Regions from separate parts of the Priestia sp. TGN 0903 genome, predicted to be linked through region 1. Evidence: riboswitches for the same ligand, from Rfam matches in the RefSeq annotation. Region 1 holds a riboswitch; the other holds the start of a gene.
The links. Region 1 has a riboswitch for glycine ahead of gcvT (glycine cleavage system aminomethyltransferase GcvT). Riboswitches for the same ligand answer to the same signal wherever they lie in the genome.
Positions count from the first base shown of each region.

Region 1 (8,237 bases):
TGATGAGAGAAGTGAAAGGAGAAAATGCGGATTATGATTATAAGACGCTCCGAGATGTTATTCTAAAAGGAATCGCGCTAGGCTATTTATATCCGCATTCGCTAGACGGATGGGGGTAAAGACAAATAGACAAAAAAGGTGGTCTCTCGCTCAGCAAGCAAAAATTCTTAAGCAGGTCTCCAAGCTCTTAGAAAAAGGCTACACTCTTTCTCAAGCTCTTTCATTTTTGACGTTTCAAGTATCTAACAAAGAAAAAACGGATATTGAAAAATGTCTTGAGCAGTTAAAACGAGGAGAATCTTTGCACGATGCTTTTGTTAAACTTCAGTTTCACCGTGATATTTTAAGCTATTTATATTTTGCGGAACAGCATGGAAACCTTCAATTTGCTTTAAAAGAAAGTAGCTCAATGATTGAAGAAAAAGTAAGGCATCGTAAAAAATTTCAAAAGCTTGTTCAATATCCCGTATTGCTGCTTCTGTTTATTCTTTCCATTTTATTTGTTTTAAGTACGGTTTTACTTCCACAGTTTGAAGCTCTGTACTTATCCTTTGGAAACAAGCAGTCTTCGTTTATCCTCTTATTTATGCAGGCGATGTCGTTCTTTCCTTTTGTGTTACCTGCAGTCATCAGTATGCCAATCATCCTTTATTTGTTTTATGTGATTTACATTAAAAAATTGCCTCCCGTAGTTCAAATGCAGCTTTTTATGAGAGTTCCCGTTATCCGAACGTTCACACGGCTATTTAACTCCTACTTTTTTTCTGTTCATATGAGCAATTTATTAAACGGTGGTTTATCTATTTATGAATGTTTTGCTCTTTTTCAAAAGCAGGAGCATCATCCGTTCTTTCAAGTGGAAGCTTTTGCTTTTACAGATCAACTTTCCTCAGGAATGCGATTAGATCATATCGTTTCAGCTAAATCTCATTATGAAAAAGACTTGGCTCATGTTATTGTGCATGGCCAGCAGAACGGTGAGCTTTCTCAAGAGCTGTATGATTACAGTCTATTTATGATGGAAAGAATGGAACAATTTATTTTTCGTATTTTAAAATATGTACAGCCGCTTACATTTTTGTTCATCGGAATTGTCATTCTGCTTATGTATATGTCCGTTATGCTTCCGATGTTAGAAGTGATGTCGAGCTTGTAGAAGGGTGAAAGAATATGATTCTAAAAGGTAATAAAGGGTTTACCCTTATTGAAATGTTAATCGTTATGCTCGTTATTACCGTGCTTTTGCTCATTATGATTCCAAATGTATTAAAGCATAATACGGTTATTAATAACAAAGGCTGCTCAGCTCTTGTCAAAACCGTAGAGGCTGAGGTACAAGTATATGAGCTTGAAAACGGCGAAAAACCAAGTCTAGAAGAGCTTGAAGCAGGAGGCTACTTAAAAGAAGGCACCGTGTGTCCAAACGGTCAAGCTATTCAAATTGACGGTACCGGAAAGGTTACGGCTAGTGGTTCTTCTTAAGCAAAGAGGATTTACCCTCATTGAGATGCTGATGGTTTTATTTATTGTGCAAGTGATGATGTTTTCCATTATCGTAACCATTCGGCCGCTTGTGGAATATTACAAAATCACATTATTCTTGCGACAGCTGCAAAGCGACACGTTTTATGTGCAGCAGACAGCCATGAACCGAGAATCTCCAATTAAAATTAACTTCGCACCGAAGGGAACAGAATATATTGTTTCTGATTCTCGTGCCGTTCTTTATAAGCGCGCCTATGACTCCACCATTCATATCACGTTTGGAAGCGGCAATTCCACGATACAATACAACAAAAACGGCAATATTTCTCAAGCAAAGACCATTTTTATCAGCAGTCAAAAGTTTAAATACAAAGTTACTTTTCAAATAGGTAGAGGGCGTTTTTATGTGGACAAGGTGTAAGGGTCAGCAGGGCTATACCTTGTTAGAAATGCTTGTTTCATTTAGCATGCTTTTACTCCTAACCGGTACAATTATTCCTTTGTATGTTCAGATGAAGGAAGAAGAAAAGAAGCAATATGTTTCGTATCAAGCTGATGCTATCTTACACGAAGAACTATTGAAATATAAATATGAAGCAGGATATAAACGGCGAGAAAAAATCGTAAAAGAAAACGTTGTGTTTTATCTGAAGTGGAACGGAGAAAGTGCTCAAAAGCTTTGTGTAGAATGGACAGATTCCGCTGATAAAATGAAAAAGAAGTGTGATGTGATGTTGAAGTGAAAAGTGAAAAAGGCTTTACGCTTGTAGAGATGTTAGTCAGTTTTGCTCTTTTTTTGATCATTGTTTCATTTTTCCCCATTATCATTCCGCTAGCTAAGCAAACATATAATCCAGACTTTAGTATGAATGAAATGGAGTGGGAAATTTTTGTGAATCAACTTGCTATGGAATATCGAGAAGCAAAAGAAGTGAGAATTCATGCGACTACGCTTACGTTGAAAATGGAAAATAATCAGATCATCACTTATGAACGATACGAAGACAAGATAAGAAGACGAGTGGATGAAAGTGGTCATGAAGTTGTGCTGCAGCATATTAAGAATATCATGTATGAACAGCAAAAAGAAAGGCTGCTGATTCGTTCAACAGACGGTGTTAACAAAGTTAGAGAAGAAACCATTACGACGTTTTTGATGCTTGCTTATGAAACATAATGAGCAAGGGTTTATTCTCCCGGTTGTGTTGGCATTTTGTGCGCTTTTTCTTCTGTTAGTAGCTCAGCAAACTACTTATTTTGTGACGAAAAGTTCATTTTATCAAGAAGTAGAGCAGAAAAATCGTCTGCAGCATCTTTTAGAAAACGCGGTTGTACATGTAAAAAAAGAAATAAAAGAACATAATAAATCTCCATCTGCACCCTTAGTGTTAGAAACGGGTACGGTTTCATACGACGTAGTAAGTGAAGATGAACAGATGATTATCCTAAAAATAAAGTGTCAAACACTGCAAGGAAGAGCATTGACAGAAACCGCATATATTCAAAAAAAGGACCAGCACATTGTGAAGTGGACGGATTAAGTCTCTTTCTCTCCGGATATAATAGTGCTGAGGAGATGATTATATGAAAACGAATGATTATGTAAAATATATGACTCAGCAATTTGTACAATATATGGATCAGCCAAAAGAAGAGAGGAAAACGAAAAAGATTCAAAAAAAAGAAGAGCGAGCACCTTTTGCGAACAGATGGTTTGGAATGATTCCGCTGTCGTTTATGCTGTGGTACCGAAAGAAAAAAGAAAGATGAGCATATCATATGCTCATCTTTTTTTAACCGGCTTGTGTTTTATTAAATTGACGTGACATCGTTTCTGGCGATATGTAAAATAAGCCACCGTTTATAAACTTAAATAAGATCGTCGGCTCGTATAGCTCTTGAAGCGCTGTTTTTTCGGTCATATATATTTCTGGCAGCTCTTCTGCTGTTTCGTAAAAATGATCAAGAAGCGCTAAGTCTTCGTACCATCTTTCCTGCGCTTTTTCTGCCCATTCAGTCGGTTGAGTTTTAACGTAGTCAGTCACGTATGATGTGAGTCGTGCAATCGCACTTTTCGGCTTAATAAAAGGTGAAAGAGTAAAGCAATAGTCCGAGATTTTAGATGATAAATTTTGATTAATGATTGATTCATGAAATGATTCAACGATTTGTCCGTTAATTAAATTAATGCCAAGCGACAAGAGCTCATCCTTTTTACGGTCGCATTTGTATGAGACTTTAATATTTAACGCAAGCCAAGGGTGTAAAGGCTGATTTGTTGGCTGAGCTGATGAAACTTGTTCATACAGATGAATAAACCCGCCTAGCTTTTGAGTAGAAGCGAAAATTTGATGCAGCCTAGGTGAGCCAAAATGAATTCGTTCTCCTTGAACAGAATCGTCTTCAAACGCGGGATCTGTAATGAAAGTGAGTGAAGCAGGATTTGCTTCTCCGCCTGTCTTTTCAACATAATGCCAATAAAATGGACGATTCATCAACTCTTTGTCAAGTTCGATTGTTAATTGAACCTTTAGATAAGATGGTGTTTCTGTGACAATAGAACAATTATTAGCTAGAAAGTAACGCTTTAAAAATTGATGAATATCAGTTTGCTGCATGCTGATCCTCCTCGCTGTCTTCGTATTGAATAATAGACGTCAAGTTCTCCATTTTGATTTTTATTTCTCCTTCACTCCGTGAATGAAATAAAATATCTTGAATATGCTCTTCGATATTTTTTAAATCAAGCTTTGTTAAAATATCATCTAACTCTCCAACAACTCGTTCAAAAAGGTTTATTTTTTCGTATAACAATTTTAAAATATGTTCTTCGACCGTATGTTGAATCGCTAAATTGTAAATGTGAACATCATGCTTTTGACCTAAACGATGTACCCTTCCAATTCGCTGTTCTAGACGCATTGGATTCCACGGTAGATCATAGTTAATAATATGATGACAAAACTGAAGGTTGATTCCTTCTCCGCCCGCTTCAGTGGCAATAAATACTTGCGCGTGGCTTTCAAAAAGCTGCTTCATCCAGTCTTTTTTACCTCGCTTAAATCCTCCTCTAAACGGTACAGAGGTAATTCCATGCTGTTTTAAATACCACTGTAAGTACAGTTGAGTTGCTCTGTACTCAGTGAAAATAATAACTTTGTCATCAATTTTTTGAACGAGCTCCAGAACTTTTTCTGCTTTTGCATTTTGCGGCACTTGCTGAAGTAGTTGCATTAACGGAGTAATCATATGTTCCGTTAATGCGCTGTTTTGATCTTCCTGACGTTCCAGCATGTTTTTTAATGTCATATACACCGCTTCACGGCTGCTGCAGGCCTCTCGCTGCAGGGTTAAAATTGAAAAAGCACTTGAAGGGTGCAGTCCGTTTCCTTTAAAAGACGTAATCGCATCGTATAGCTCGCGTTCTTTCGGTGAAAATTCAACAGGAATGGTTTGAACAATTCGCTTCGTCCATTCGATACCAGTATCATGGCGGCGATTTCGAATCATAACTTTGTTAACAAGCTCTTTTAAGTGCTCATCGTTTTGCAAAGAGCGTTTTTTAGCAGAAAATAATTCTTCGAAATAGTCTTTATTGCCGAGATGGCCAGGCTTTAAAAGAGAGACTAAGTTGAAAATTTCTTCAATTCGATTTTGAATCGGTGTTGCGGTTAGCAACAGACAAAATTTCTTTTTCAGGCTTTGAACAAATTCATAGTTTTTTGTTTTGTTGTTTTTAAGTTTATGAGCTTCATCAATGATGATGAGGTCGTAGTCTTGTTCTAGCACAATTTCTCGATGAGGGGAACGTTTTGCTGTATCAATTGAAGATACAACGATGTCACACTGATCCCACACATATGATTTTCTTTGAGGGACCGCGGGAATATAAAATTTTTGATTCAATTCCATAGCCCACTGTGAAACAAGCGAAGCTGGAACTAAAATGAGAACTTTTTTAACAAGCCCGCGAATCATATATTCCTTCAAAATTAACCCTGCTTCAATCGTTTTCCCTAGTCCTACTTCATCTGCTAAAATGGCTTTCCCATTCATTGTTTCGACTACTTGTTTGGCTACTTCGAGTTGATGAGGAAGCGGCGTTAAATCGGCTAAATGTTTTGGGCTTTGTAGCCCTTCAAATTCTGAGATAAGCGTTTGGTCTTCTATTTCATAGGCAAGTTTATACAAATCCCATGCAGACCAAGGGCCGTCTTGCTCCAATTTAGTTGAGAAGGCTGCTTCCCATGTTTCATCGATGTTTAATTTCACTTTCATGATAAAAATGCTCCTTTGTAAAAAATTTTTATTGAACAAATGATAAGAATCAGGTAGGATAAAAATATATTTAGAAAATTTGAAAAAGAAAATAGATTAGCACTTTACAAATGATTGTGTGAATAAAGAAAGATACATCTTTCAGTAGTATGCCCAACTTTACCAACTTTATAGAAGCGAATGACGACACGGGGAGAGACTACTTGAATGTAGCGCCGAAGGAGCAAGCAATAAAATTGTGAATCTCTCAGGCAAAAAGACTCTTGTTTGACGCAGCTCTGGAGAGTGTCTATGCGTTTATAGACCACCCACGAGGCAAACCTATTCGTTTATAGGTAAACTTTCAGGTGAAAAGGACAGAGACTTCCTACTAAATACAGTAGGGGGTTTTCTGTCCTTTTTTGTTTGGATACATAGTGATCCCCACACTATTTGAAAACTCCCCGTTATGAAAAGTTTCACGTGAAAAAGAGGAGGACATAAATATGACAACAGAATTACACAAAACGCCGCTTTATGATACCTATCAAAAATATGGTGCCAAAACAATTGATTTTGGAGGATGGGCTCTTCCCGTTCAATTTTCTTCTATTAAAGAAGAGCATGAAGCTGTACGTACAAAGGCAGGTCTTTTTGATGTCTCTCATATGGGAGAAATTCTTGTGACAGGAGCTGATAGCTTAGCTTTTCTTCAGCATACGATGACAAATGACGTTTCTACCCTTGTAGATGGAAAAGCGCAGTATACGGCTATGTGTTATGAAGACGGAGGCACGGTAGATGATTTGCTGATTTACAAAAAAGCAGATCAAGAGTATTTGCTGGTCGTAAACGCTGCTAATATTCAAAAAGACTATGAGTGGCTTGTGTCTCACAAACAAGGAGATGTAACGCTCGTTAATCAATCTGATGAAACTGCGCAGCTAGCATTACAAGGTCCTTTAGCAGAAAAAGTTTTACAAACGTTAACGAATGAAAATTTAGCTTCATTAAAGCCATTTACATTTGCTGATGATGTAGAAGTAGCGAATGTAAATGCTCTCGTTTCACGTACTGGATATACCGGAGAAGATGGTTTTGAAATTTATTGTTCTTCAGCTGACGCCTCTCACTTGTGGACGGCTATTTTAGAAGCAGGAAGTGAGGACGGTGTGTTGCCTTGCGGACTAGGAGCTCGCGATACGCTTCGTTTTGAAGCTACTTTGGCTTTATATGGCCAAGAGCTTTCAAAAGATATTACGCCCATTGAAGCTCGAATTGGATTTGCAGTAAAGACGAACAAAGACAGCTTTATTGGAAAAGAAGTGTTAAAAGAACAGCGTGAAAGCGGGGCACCTCGTAAGCTGGTAGGAATTGAAATGATTGATAAAGGTATACCAAGACACGGTTACGAAGTATTTGCAGATGAAGAACAAATTGGATTTGTGACAACAGGTACACAGTCACCGACATTAAAGAAAAACATCGGTTTAGCGCTATTATCAGCAGAGTATACAGAGCTTGGTCAAGAAGTGGAAGTGCAGGTTCGGAAAAAACGCTTAAAAGCAAAAGTGGTTTCAACACCTTTTTATAAACGTTCAAAGTAAGCTTTGGGGAGGAATTTAACATGTTACATCGCTATTTACCAATGACAGAACAAGATCAGCAGCAAATGTTAGCAGCAATTGGTGTTTCATCTGTTGATGATTTATTTTCAGATATTCCGCAGCGCGTTCGTTTTCAAGGAGAATACAATATTAAAAAAGCGGCTTCAGAGCCTCAGTTGTTAAAAGAATTAAATAATATGGCTGCTAAAAATGCTCATTTAAAAGACTATGCTTCTTTTTTAGGAGCAGGAGTTTACGATCATTACATGCCGGTTATTGTTGATCATGTTATTTCTCGTTCAGAATTTTATACGGCCTATACTCCGTATCAACCGGAAATTTCTCAAGGAGAACTTCAGGCCATCTTTGAATTTCAAACAATGATTTGTGAGTTAACGGGGATGGACGTGGCCAATTCTTCTATGTATGACGGAGGAACTGCTTTAGCAGAAGCCGCTATGCTCAGTGCGGGTCAAACGAAAAAGAAAAAAGTACTTGTCTCTGCGGCCGTTCACCCTGAGTCAAAAGATGTGTTAAAAACGTATGCGAAGGGTCAATACATTGAAGTGGTAGAAATCCCTGCAGCAGACGGCGTAACAGATATGATTGCATTAGAAAAAGAGATGGGAAGTGACGTGGCAGCTGTTATTGTCCAGTATCCAAATTTCTACGGACAAATCGAGCCGTTAAAAGAAATTGAAGAAATTACTCATCAAGAAAAATGTATGTTTGTGGTTTCAAGCAATCCTTTATCATTAGGTTTACTTACGCCTCCTGGAGAATTTGGAGCTGATATTGTCATTGGAGATGCACAGCCATTTGGTATTCCAAGTCAATTTGGAGGCCCGCACTGCGGATACTTTGCAACTACGTCTAAGCTTATGCGGA
Region 1 covers NZ_JBOZGL010000007.1:152,819-161,055, reverse strand. Annotated here, with positions in the region: gene comGA (competence type IV pilus ATPase ComGA) at 1-119, shown strand, start outside; gene comGB (competence type IV pilus assembly protein ComGB) at 110-1,156, shown strand; gene comGC (competence type IV pilus major pilin ComGC) at 1,171-1,482, shown strand; gene comGD (competence type IV pilus minor pilin ComGD) at 1,469-1,906, shown strand; gene ACRPLY_RS22125 (type II secretion system protein) at 1,890-2,228, shown strand; gene comGF (competence type IV pilus minor pilin ComGF) at 2,225-2,662, shown strand; gene comGG (competence type IV pilus minor pilin ComGG) at 2,652-3,026, shown strand; gene ACRPLY_RS22110 (YqzE family protein) at 3,070-3,255, shown strand; gene ACRPLY_RS22105 (YqhG family protein) at 3,279-4,103, opposite strand; gene ACRPLY_RS22100 (DEAD/DEAH box helicase) at 4,090-5,763, opposite strand; glycine riboswitch at 5,944-6,036, shown strand; gene gcvT (glycine cleavage system aminomethyltransferase GcvT) at 6,249-7,349, shown strand; gene gcvPA (aminomethyl-transferring glycine dehydrogenase subunit GcvPA) at 7,370-8,237, shown strand, end outside.

Region 2 (8,237 bases), on a different contig from region 1:
AGAAATTTAAAAGTGAGCGTAGGTCCAACTTTAACACGCCGCTCAAAGGTTGAACTTAAGAATAAAACGTGGAAAACCTATCAAGCTCTTTGCAATGAAGGAGTAGAAGTTTCCATTACAACGGACCATCCTTATACGCCTATTCAGTATTTAAATATTTGCGCATCCATTGCCGTACGTGAAGGACTCGAAGAGCAAAAAGCATTAGAAGGCATCACGATTACTGCTGCTCGGAATCTCCGTATTGATCATCGAATCGGCAGTATCGAAGCAGGAAAAGACGCTGATTTAGTGCTATGGAGCCATCATCCCTTTCACTACTTAGCAAAGCCTATTTTCACCATGATAGATGGTAAAATATTATTTAAAAAAAATTAACATTTTACCTATTTTCTTTTTTTATTTTTTTTAGTATGATACGTTTAGAAGCATGTGAATTTCACAAAAGCATAAACATCACACGTTGACTTTTTATGTTTGTTGACTTGTAATGGGAAGGCAAATGGTGCGCCACCAGGTAACTGGTTCTAGTGGGTTCGATTCCCACCCCGAAATTTTTTTAATTATTAAAAAATTTCGAGGGTGGGGACTTGATTGGAGTCTGTATATACCCTCGATCAGGAGGGAAAAGTTATGTTAAAAAAACGTGACCTAAATGACTGTCAATCTCTATACGAACTCATGGTACATCCTGATGTCTTCCCTTTTGTTCGTCATAAAGCCCATTCCTATGAAGAATTTTTATTTGTGACTAAACAAACGATGGAAGCAGAAGATCATGGAGAAATTATTTCTCGCACGATTTTAGATGAATGGGGTAACCCTATCGGCACCATTAATTTATTTGATGTACAGGATCAAGCTGGTTTTTTAGGCACTTGGCTTGGCAAACCGTTTCATGGAAAAGGATATAATCAAATTGCAAAAGAAGCGTTCTTTAATGAACTGTTCTTTGAGTTAAATATAGAGCGAATTTTTATGCGAATCCGCAAAATCAACATCAGGTCTATTAAGGCTGCCGAAAAACTGCCTTATGCAGTACTTGCGAATGAAACACACAAAGCTTTATACGATGAAATTAATCAACATGAAGACGTATATGATTTATACGAAATTCCAAAAGACTTGTATACATTATACTACCTGCGTCACGAACAAGACGTTCAAGAAGATCACCAGCTTAAAGAAGCGTAAGAGTCTCTCCGTTACACGGAGAGCTTTTTTTATGATTAAAAACGAGAGATTCTGGAAAAAATAAGTAGCATGATCGAAAAACGTTAATTGGAGGTTTTTTTATGTCTGAAAAAAAACGAAAAGAAAACGCAAAAAATACGTTAAGTAGCGCTCAAGAAATCTATTACGGCCGCGAGTTTAAAAAAGCAGACCGTGCAGGCGGCTACACGAAAAAATAAGTGAGGCAAAATATCTCTATCCAACGCTTGATCATCCCAACGTCCTTTCTGTACACTGTGTATCGGAAGGACGTTTTATATTATGTAAAGATAATAACGCGAAGATTTCATGCGTATGATTTACGATTTTTTAATACTTTACTATATCCACAAAGTTTACCCACAATTATGTGGATAATGTGCATAACTTTATCAGATATGTATATTACCGCTTTCATAACTTGAAATGACAGTGGGTAATTTTTATGTAAATTTTCTGAAAAAATGTGAATAATGTGGATAAAGTTGTGAATATCCTATACAATTCAGCAGTTAACTTCTTGTTAACCTGTGGATATCTTCTTTAGCAATTTCGTTTGTTTTAGTAACATGAAAGCTTTTGATATATTATAAGTATAATAATAAAAAGTAGGGGAACTTCTCCCTACTTTTTTATGATTGGAAACAATATATCCACACTTGTTCCTTGATTTAACTGACTAGAAAATGTCATCTGCGCATGATGAGCTTTAATAATCCGATAGCTGACCATCAGCCCTAAACCTGTACCTTTTTCTTTTGTACTATAAAAAGGCTCACCTATCTTCGCTAACCGTTCAGGAGGAATACCTTGCCCTTCATCAGCAAGCTGCAGCCAAAGGTGGTTTTCTTTTGCTTTAATCGTAATATGAATACCCCCTCCTTCAGGCATTGCTTCGATAGAGTTTTTAATAATATTAATAAATACTTGTTTTAACTGATTTTTATCTCCATATACCTGCGGTAATTGCTCATCCCTTTCAAATATGAAAGCTACCTTTTTTTCTACTGCTTCAGGTTCAAGAAGCGAGCACACTTCTTGAACAAGCGCTTGCATATTCAAGGGTTCAACATTCATAACCTGAGGTTTTCCTAACATCAAAAATTCTTCTACGATTCCATTCATTCGTTCTAATTCAGTTTCCATGATATCTATATACAAAGCATCTTTGGGATTTTGTTCTTTTAATAAGTGAACAAAACCTTTTAAAGAAGTCAAAGGATTTTTGATTTCGTGAGCAACTCCAGCTGCAAGTTCTCCTACAACGGCAAGCTTCTCAGAAGTTCTAAGCTTCTCTTCTGCTTTTTTACGCTCCGTAATATCTGTCGATACGCACAGCATTTGAATCACTTCCTGTTTTTCATTCATAATAGGAAGTTTTGCTGTTTCGACCCAGCGCCGGTTTCCTTTCGAATCTTTAAACTGTTCTTCTAATACCATCCCTTTTTGCGTACAGTTTGAAAACGTCCCTTTATATAAAAGATCTGATTGAAGGTTGAATTGATATTTATCAATTGGTTGTCCAATCAAGTCATCAGATTTTTCACCTAGCAGCATCGCAAAAGATTCATTAACAAGAATGAACTCCCTTTTTTGATTAATGGCATAAATATAGCTTGGATTAATGTCAATGACTTGTCTTAAAAACGTTTTTTGTTCCTGCAGCTGATTTTCTTTTTGCTGTAAATTTGCTTTAGAATGGCGTATATAGCTAATCATTTCATTAAACTGTTTAGATAAAGTACCGATTTCCCCCCGCTCAATTTCTCGTTCCGGAATTTTTTGATTAAAATTCCCGCGCGCTACTTGTCCCGCCAATTCATATAGTTTACGAATAGGATTCACAATTTGCCTTGCATATAACGCAGTAAAAAAAGAAAGCAGTAAAATTGTAATACCTGAAACGGTCCAAAGCGTTTTTTCAAACGTTTCATAAGGCCTGTAAATTTCTTCAACGGGTAATTCAGCGACAATTCCCCAATCCAAAACAGGAATATATTCAAATGACGCAAAGAAGTACTTACCTTCGGTGTTCACAACGCGCTGATATCCTGATTTATGATTCATCGTTTCCTGAACGATTTCATTTCCCCTGGCATTTTCACCGATTCTCTGTTTCTCAGGGTGTGAAATAATTCTACCATTGCGGTCTACAATAAACGTATAGCCGTTCTCTCCTATATCGAACGTTTGAAAAATGGATTGAAAGCTTTTATTTTCTTCAATGCGCAGCGCTAAATTTATAACTTTTTTTACATTTTGCTGCTCATCCAAAATAGGAATTGCCATCACTACAATGTAATGCTTTGTGTCTGCTGAAACGACATCGCTTAAATATATTTTTTTAGTTCGCAGCGCTTCTTGAAAATATTTTCTTTTACTTAAGTTCACGTGCTTCATACTCTTTAAATCATCTGGGTAATAATGCTCCACATACCCTTTTGTATTAAAAATGGTTCCGCTATCGATATACGGTGAAATATTAACTATTTTCTGCAGTTCTTTGTCTATCTCTTGTTCATCATCTGATAAAAAAATAGGATCTTGCTGTACCTCGTCGCCCAAGCTCCAAATATCTTTAATAACGATGTTAATTTGCTCTTTCATTCTCTTGACGGTTTTATCAGTTACCTGTCGATATTGATCTTGAGAAATATTAGGCAGCATCACTCTTGAAACTATAAACATTAGCGTCAGTACGGTACAAATAAGAAGCACATTAATCGTGAAGATTTTCCAAAACGTATGAGATTTAAACCATTTCATGTTTGTTCACCTTAATTCAATGAAGTCTACCTCCATTGTACTGCAAAATGAAAACTTTTCCATGTAAATGATAGAATTCCACCTTTAGACATAGAAGAAAAGCATTTGGTTCTACATTACTATCAGAAAACTATGAGCTTTTTCACTGTATTTTCTGCTAAAACTTTTTTAGGGTTCTTATATAAACTTTGCTTACTGCATTTTCTTCATACAGTAGAAATCAATTATTTATCTTCCAATAAAAAGACCCCATCACGAAATGATGAGGTCACCCATTTACTATTTCTTCTTCCTTCTAGCCCCGTAAAAACCAAATAAGAGAATAAACCAAACGGGTGTCAACAATAAGGCTGGGCGCGTCGCATCAGAAAACAGCATAATAATAAGAATCACTGCAAACAACGCTAGCACAACATAGTTTATAAATGGTGTTAACGGTGCTTTGAATGTTGATGCTGCATGCAGCTGCGGACGTGTTTTTTTATATCTTAGATGGCAAATCAAAATGATACTCCACACCCAAATGAAACAAATAGCGCTGATGGTTGTTACGATGCCAAAAGCTTGATCTGGTATCAGTTTGCTTAACAAAGCTCCCGCCGAGATAACCAGCGTAGATACAAACAATCCGTTGCTTGGTACGTGGTTTTTGTTCAGTTTTGCAAACGTAGATGGCCCTTGGTCATTTTTACTTAAGTTATATAAGATACGGCTTGTTGAAAACATTCCGCTATTACAAGCAGAAGCGGCTGAAGTTAATACAACAAAATTAATAATTCCAGCAGCAAGCGGAATTCCGACTAAACTAAAGGTTTTAACAAATGGGCTTTCTGCTGCATTCAATTCCATCCACGGGTTAATAAATAAAAGGACGATAAGCGCTCCAACATAGAAAAATAAGATTCGCAGCGGAATTTTATTAATGGCCGATGGAATATTTTTTTGGGGATTTGATGTTTCCGCTGCCGATACCCCTACCAATTCAACCCCGACGTATGCGAAAATAACCATTTGGAATGAAAGTAAGAAACCTGAAACACCGTTTGGAAACAGTCCTCCATGATTCCAAAGATTTTGAACCGTAACGGATCCTGCATCTGTTTTAAATCCGATTACCAGTAAAATAACGCCAATAACAATTAACGCAAGAATCGTAATAACCTTTATTAAAGCAAACCAAAACTCTAATTCTCCAAATAATTTTACGGTTAATAAGTTAAGTCCTAATAAAATGATTACACAAATAAGTGCAGGAATCCACTGAGGAATATTGAACCAATATTTCACATATACGCCAACGGCAATCACATCAGCCATAGCTGTCATGATCCAGCAAAACCAGTACGTCCACCCTGTGACAAATGAAGCCCATGGTCCAAGATACTCTTCAGCAATATCTGTTAACGATTGATAACCTGCTTTAGACAGCAGTAGTTCTCCTAGCGCTCTCATCACAAAGAAAAGCGCAATACCCACAATTAAATAAGCAAAGATGATAGAGGGACCTGCAAGCTGTATGGCTTTACCAGAACCTAAAAATAATCCCGTCCCAATGGTTCCTCCAATCGCGATTAGCTGAACATGACGATTGGATAAATCCCTCTTTAATTCTCGTTGTTCCAACTCTAACTCCTCCTAACAATAAAACCTTTGATGCGATCGTGCGGACTACAAAATAAAGTCCAATAAAAAAAGAGATTGGATGCGCTCCAATCTCATGGTCATAAGAATAACAAATATTATGGTACATACTACCAATTAGTAACATGCCAAATAAATATCCGGTACTCTTCTGTCCTTTTGCCTGAGATTGTGAACCCTTCGGCGTCGCGAAACTATCGCGATCTCTCCAGAAGCTGCTCCTGCTATAGTGTGATCCATAGCAATCATAGCTTTCTACGTATTAAATTTTTCGATCAAGATAATGACTGTCGAATAGTTGTTTATTCTAATACCAGTTGGATGCTTTGTCAACAAGAAAGATGACTTTCATTTATTTACCTTCTTCGAAAGAAGGTAATGAAACAGGTTCAATCGTCAACTTAGTATCCTTTTCTACATGCTACCTGAGTCCCTGCGGAAACCTAAATACGTTAAATGGATCGTACTTTTTATTTACTCTTTCTAACCGCTCTGCGTTGTCTCCAAAATACTCATACTCATAGTTTCTAAGGTTGCTGATAGGGAAATTCACATAGGAGCCTTTCGTAATACGTTTAATATATTGAAATCGCTTATACAGCCACTCTCTGTTTGCTCGTGCAAACGCATCGTCTGTCCATACAGATTGAAAGCCCAGAATATATCTAGCGTTTCTGTAAAAGAAGGCCGTTTCTCTGTTACCAACACTGCGAATTTCTCCTCCTAGTGCATAAAAAGAAATCGCGGCGTAAACGGACCCTTCTGCTGGACGCTGTATGAGATCTGCAAGATTTTCAAGCTCGCCAACTGAATAACTTCTTTGCACAAATCTTCCCGTTGACTTAAATTTTTCAGACGGAGGATAGGTTGCTTCTATCTTTTGTACCGCTTCAAGAAAAGATAATGACTCTAGCTCGACTCGGAACCCCTCCACCTCTGCAAAAGGCTGCAAGATCTTTCGAGCTCTTTCTGGAGATCCGTAAAAGAAGCCGTTCGCAAATATGCCCAATCCTTCTCCTTCTGCATTATAAAAACTGGCAACTAGCGTCATACGTTTGTCCAATTCAGGCAGCCAGCTTTGCCATATATTCATCACTTGTGCCTGTTTTTCTCTTGTAGTACCTACATAAAAGAAGCGAACAAGCGTCACAGAGCTGTTCGTCGGTTTTGGAAGCTGAAACGTCATGCTTGCCACAACGCCAAAATTACCGCCACCAGCACCTCGGCATGCCCAAAAAAGATCCGCGTTACACGATTTGTTTGCTTTAATAATCTTTCCTTCATAATTGACCAACTCTAGCTCTATCAAGCTGTCACAGCCTAATCCGTAAAGTCTGCTCGAAAGCCCCCAGCCTCCTCCGAGCGTAAAGCCAGACACCCCAACAGTCGGACACGTTCCTCCTGGAAACACATATCCATTCGAACCGATAAAATCATACACTTCCGTATTTTTTGCTCCTGCCTCCATCTTTAAGATGTTCCGTTTCCTATCCAATTTCAACCCGTTTAACCGACTGATATCAATGACTAATACACAGTCACCCGTAGAATACCCTTCATAATGATGACCGCCAGATCGAATGCGAATGTCTACACGATGCTTGCGCGCCCATTGAATTGCATTTACAACATCCTGCTTTTTTTCACAGTACACAATCACAAGCGGAAATTTATTAATAGCACGATTCCACTCCTGACGAGCTTCCTCATAAATGGGGTCTTTCGGCGTTACCACTTTACCCGTAAGCCCTTTCAAAAACATTGAGTCCATTTGACCTCTGCCCCTCTGTATATACTTTTTAGTAATTTTATTACTATAGTATTTTTGGGGTGGTTGAGGGTGTGGGTTTTCAAGACTAGATTGGCGTTTATCATCTCTATAAAAAATGAAATTTCAGTTCATTTACTGAAATATAAGTACTAATAAAACTTCTTTTCGGTGCTCCGATGCTTTCTAAAACATAACTTTCCACTAATTCAAATTAGATATATTAGAATATTTTTTCTTCCAACAAGAGTCCAATTCAAATAAAAAAAGAGCAGAATCAAATCTGCTCTTTACTCTTCATCTATTTATTTCTTTAACGTCAAACTTACCACATTCTCCACGTGCGCCGTATGAGGGAACATATCAACAGGCTGAATGTAATCAACGTTATAAGCCTTCGACAGCTGCTGCACATCTTTGGCTAATGTGGATGGATTACAAGATACGTAAACCACTTTCTTTGGCTTTACTTGTAAAATTGTTTTTAGAAGCTTGTCATCACAGCCTGTTCGCGGCGGGTCAACGACGATAACGTCTGGCTTCCAGCCTTCTTTTACCCACTGCGGCATCCATTTTTCAGCCGGACCTGTTACGTACGTGGCATGCTCAAATCCATGATCTTTGGCATTTTTTCGCGCGTCTACAATGGATTCTTCAATCGTGTCCATTCCGCGAATTTCTTTGGCATCTTTAGCAAGCCATAAGCCAATTGTCCCTACTCCGCAGTAAGCATCTACGATTTTTTCACTGCCTGTTAGCGCAGCTGCTTTTTTTACTTCTTCATATAGCTTCACCGTTTGGAGAGGATTCAGCTGGAAAAATGCACGCGCTGAAAGTTCGAATGAGATAT
Region 2 covers NZ_JBOZGL010000010.1:84,390-92,626, reverse strand. Annotated here, with positions in the region: gene ACRPLY_RS23995 (amidohydrolase) at 1-378, shown strand, start outside; gene ACRPLY_RS23990 (GNAT family N-acetyltransferase) at 634-1,194, shown strand; gene ACRPLY_RS23985 (YfhE family protein) at 1,296-1,412, shown strand; gene ACRPLY_RS23980 (ATP-binding protein) at 1,837-3,978, opposite strand; gene ACRPLY_RS23975 (amino acid permease) at 4,258-5,601, opposite strand; glycine riboswitch at 5,761-5,841, opposite strand; gene ACRPLY_RS23970 (FAD-binding oxidoreductase) at 6,041-7,390, opposite strand; gene rlmD (23S rRNA (uracil(1939)-C(5))-methyltransferase RlmD) at 7,693-8,237, opposite strand, start outside.
Region 2: linked by a shared signal. The riboswitch ahead of ACRPLY_RS23975 (amino acid permease) and the one ahead of gcvT (glycine cleavage system aminomethyltransferase GcvT) in region 1 are both predicted to bind glycine.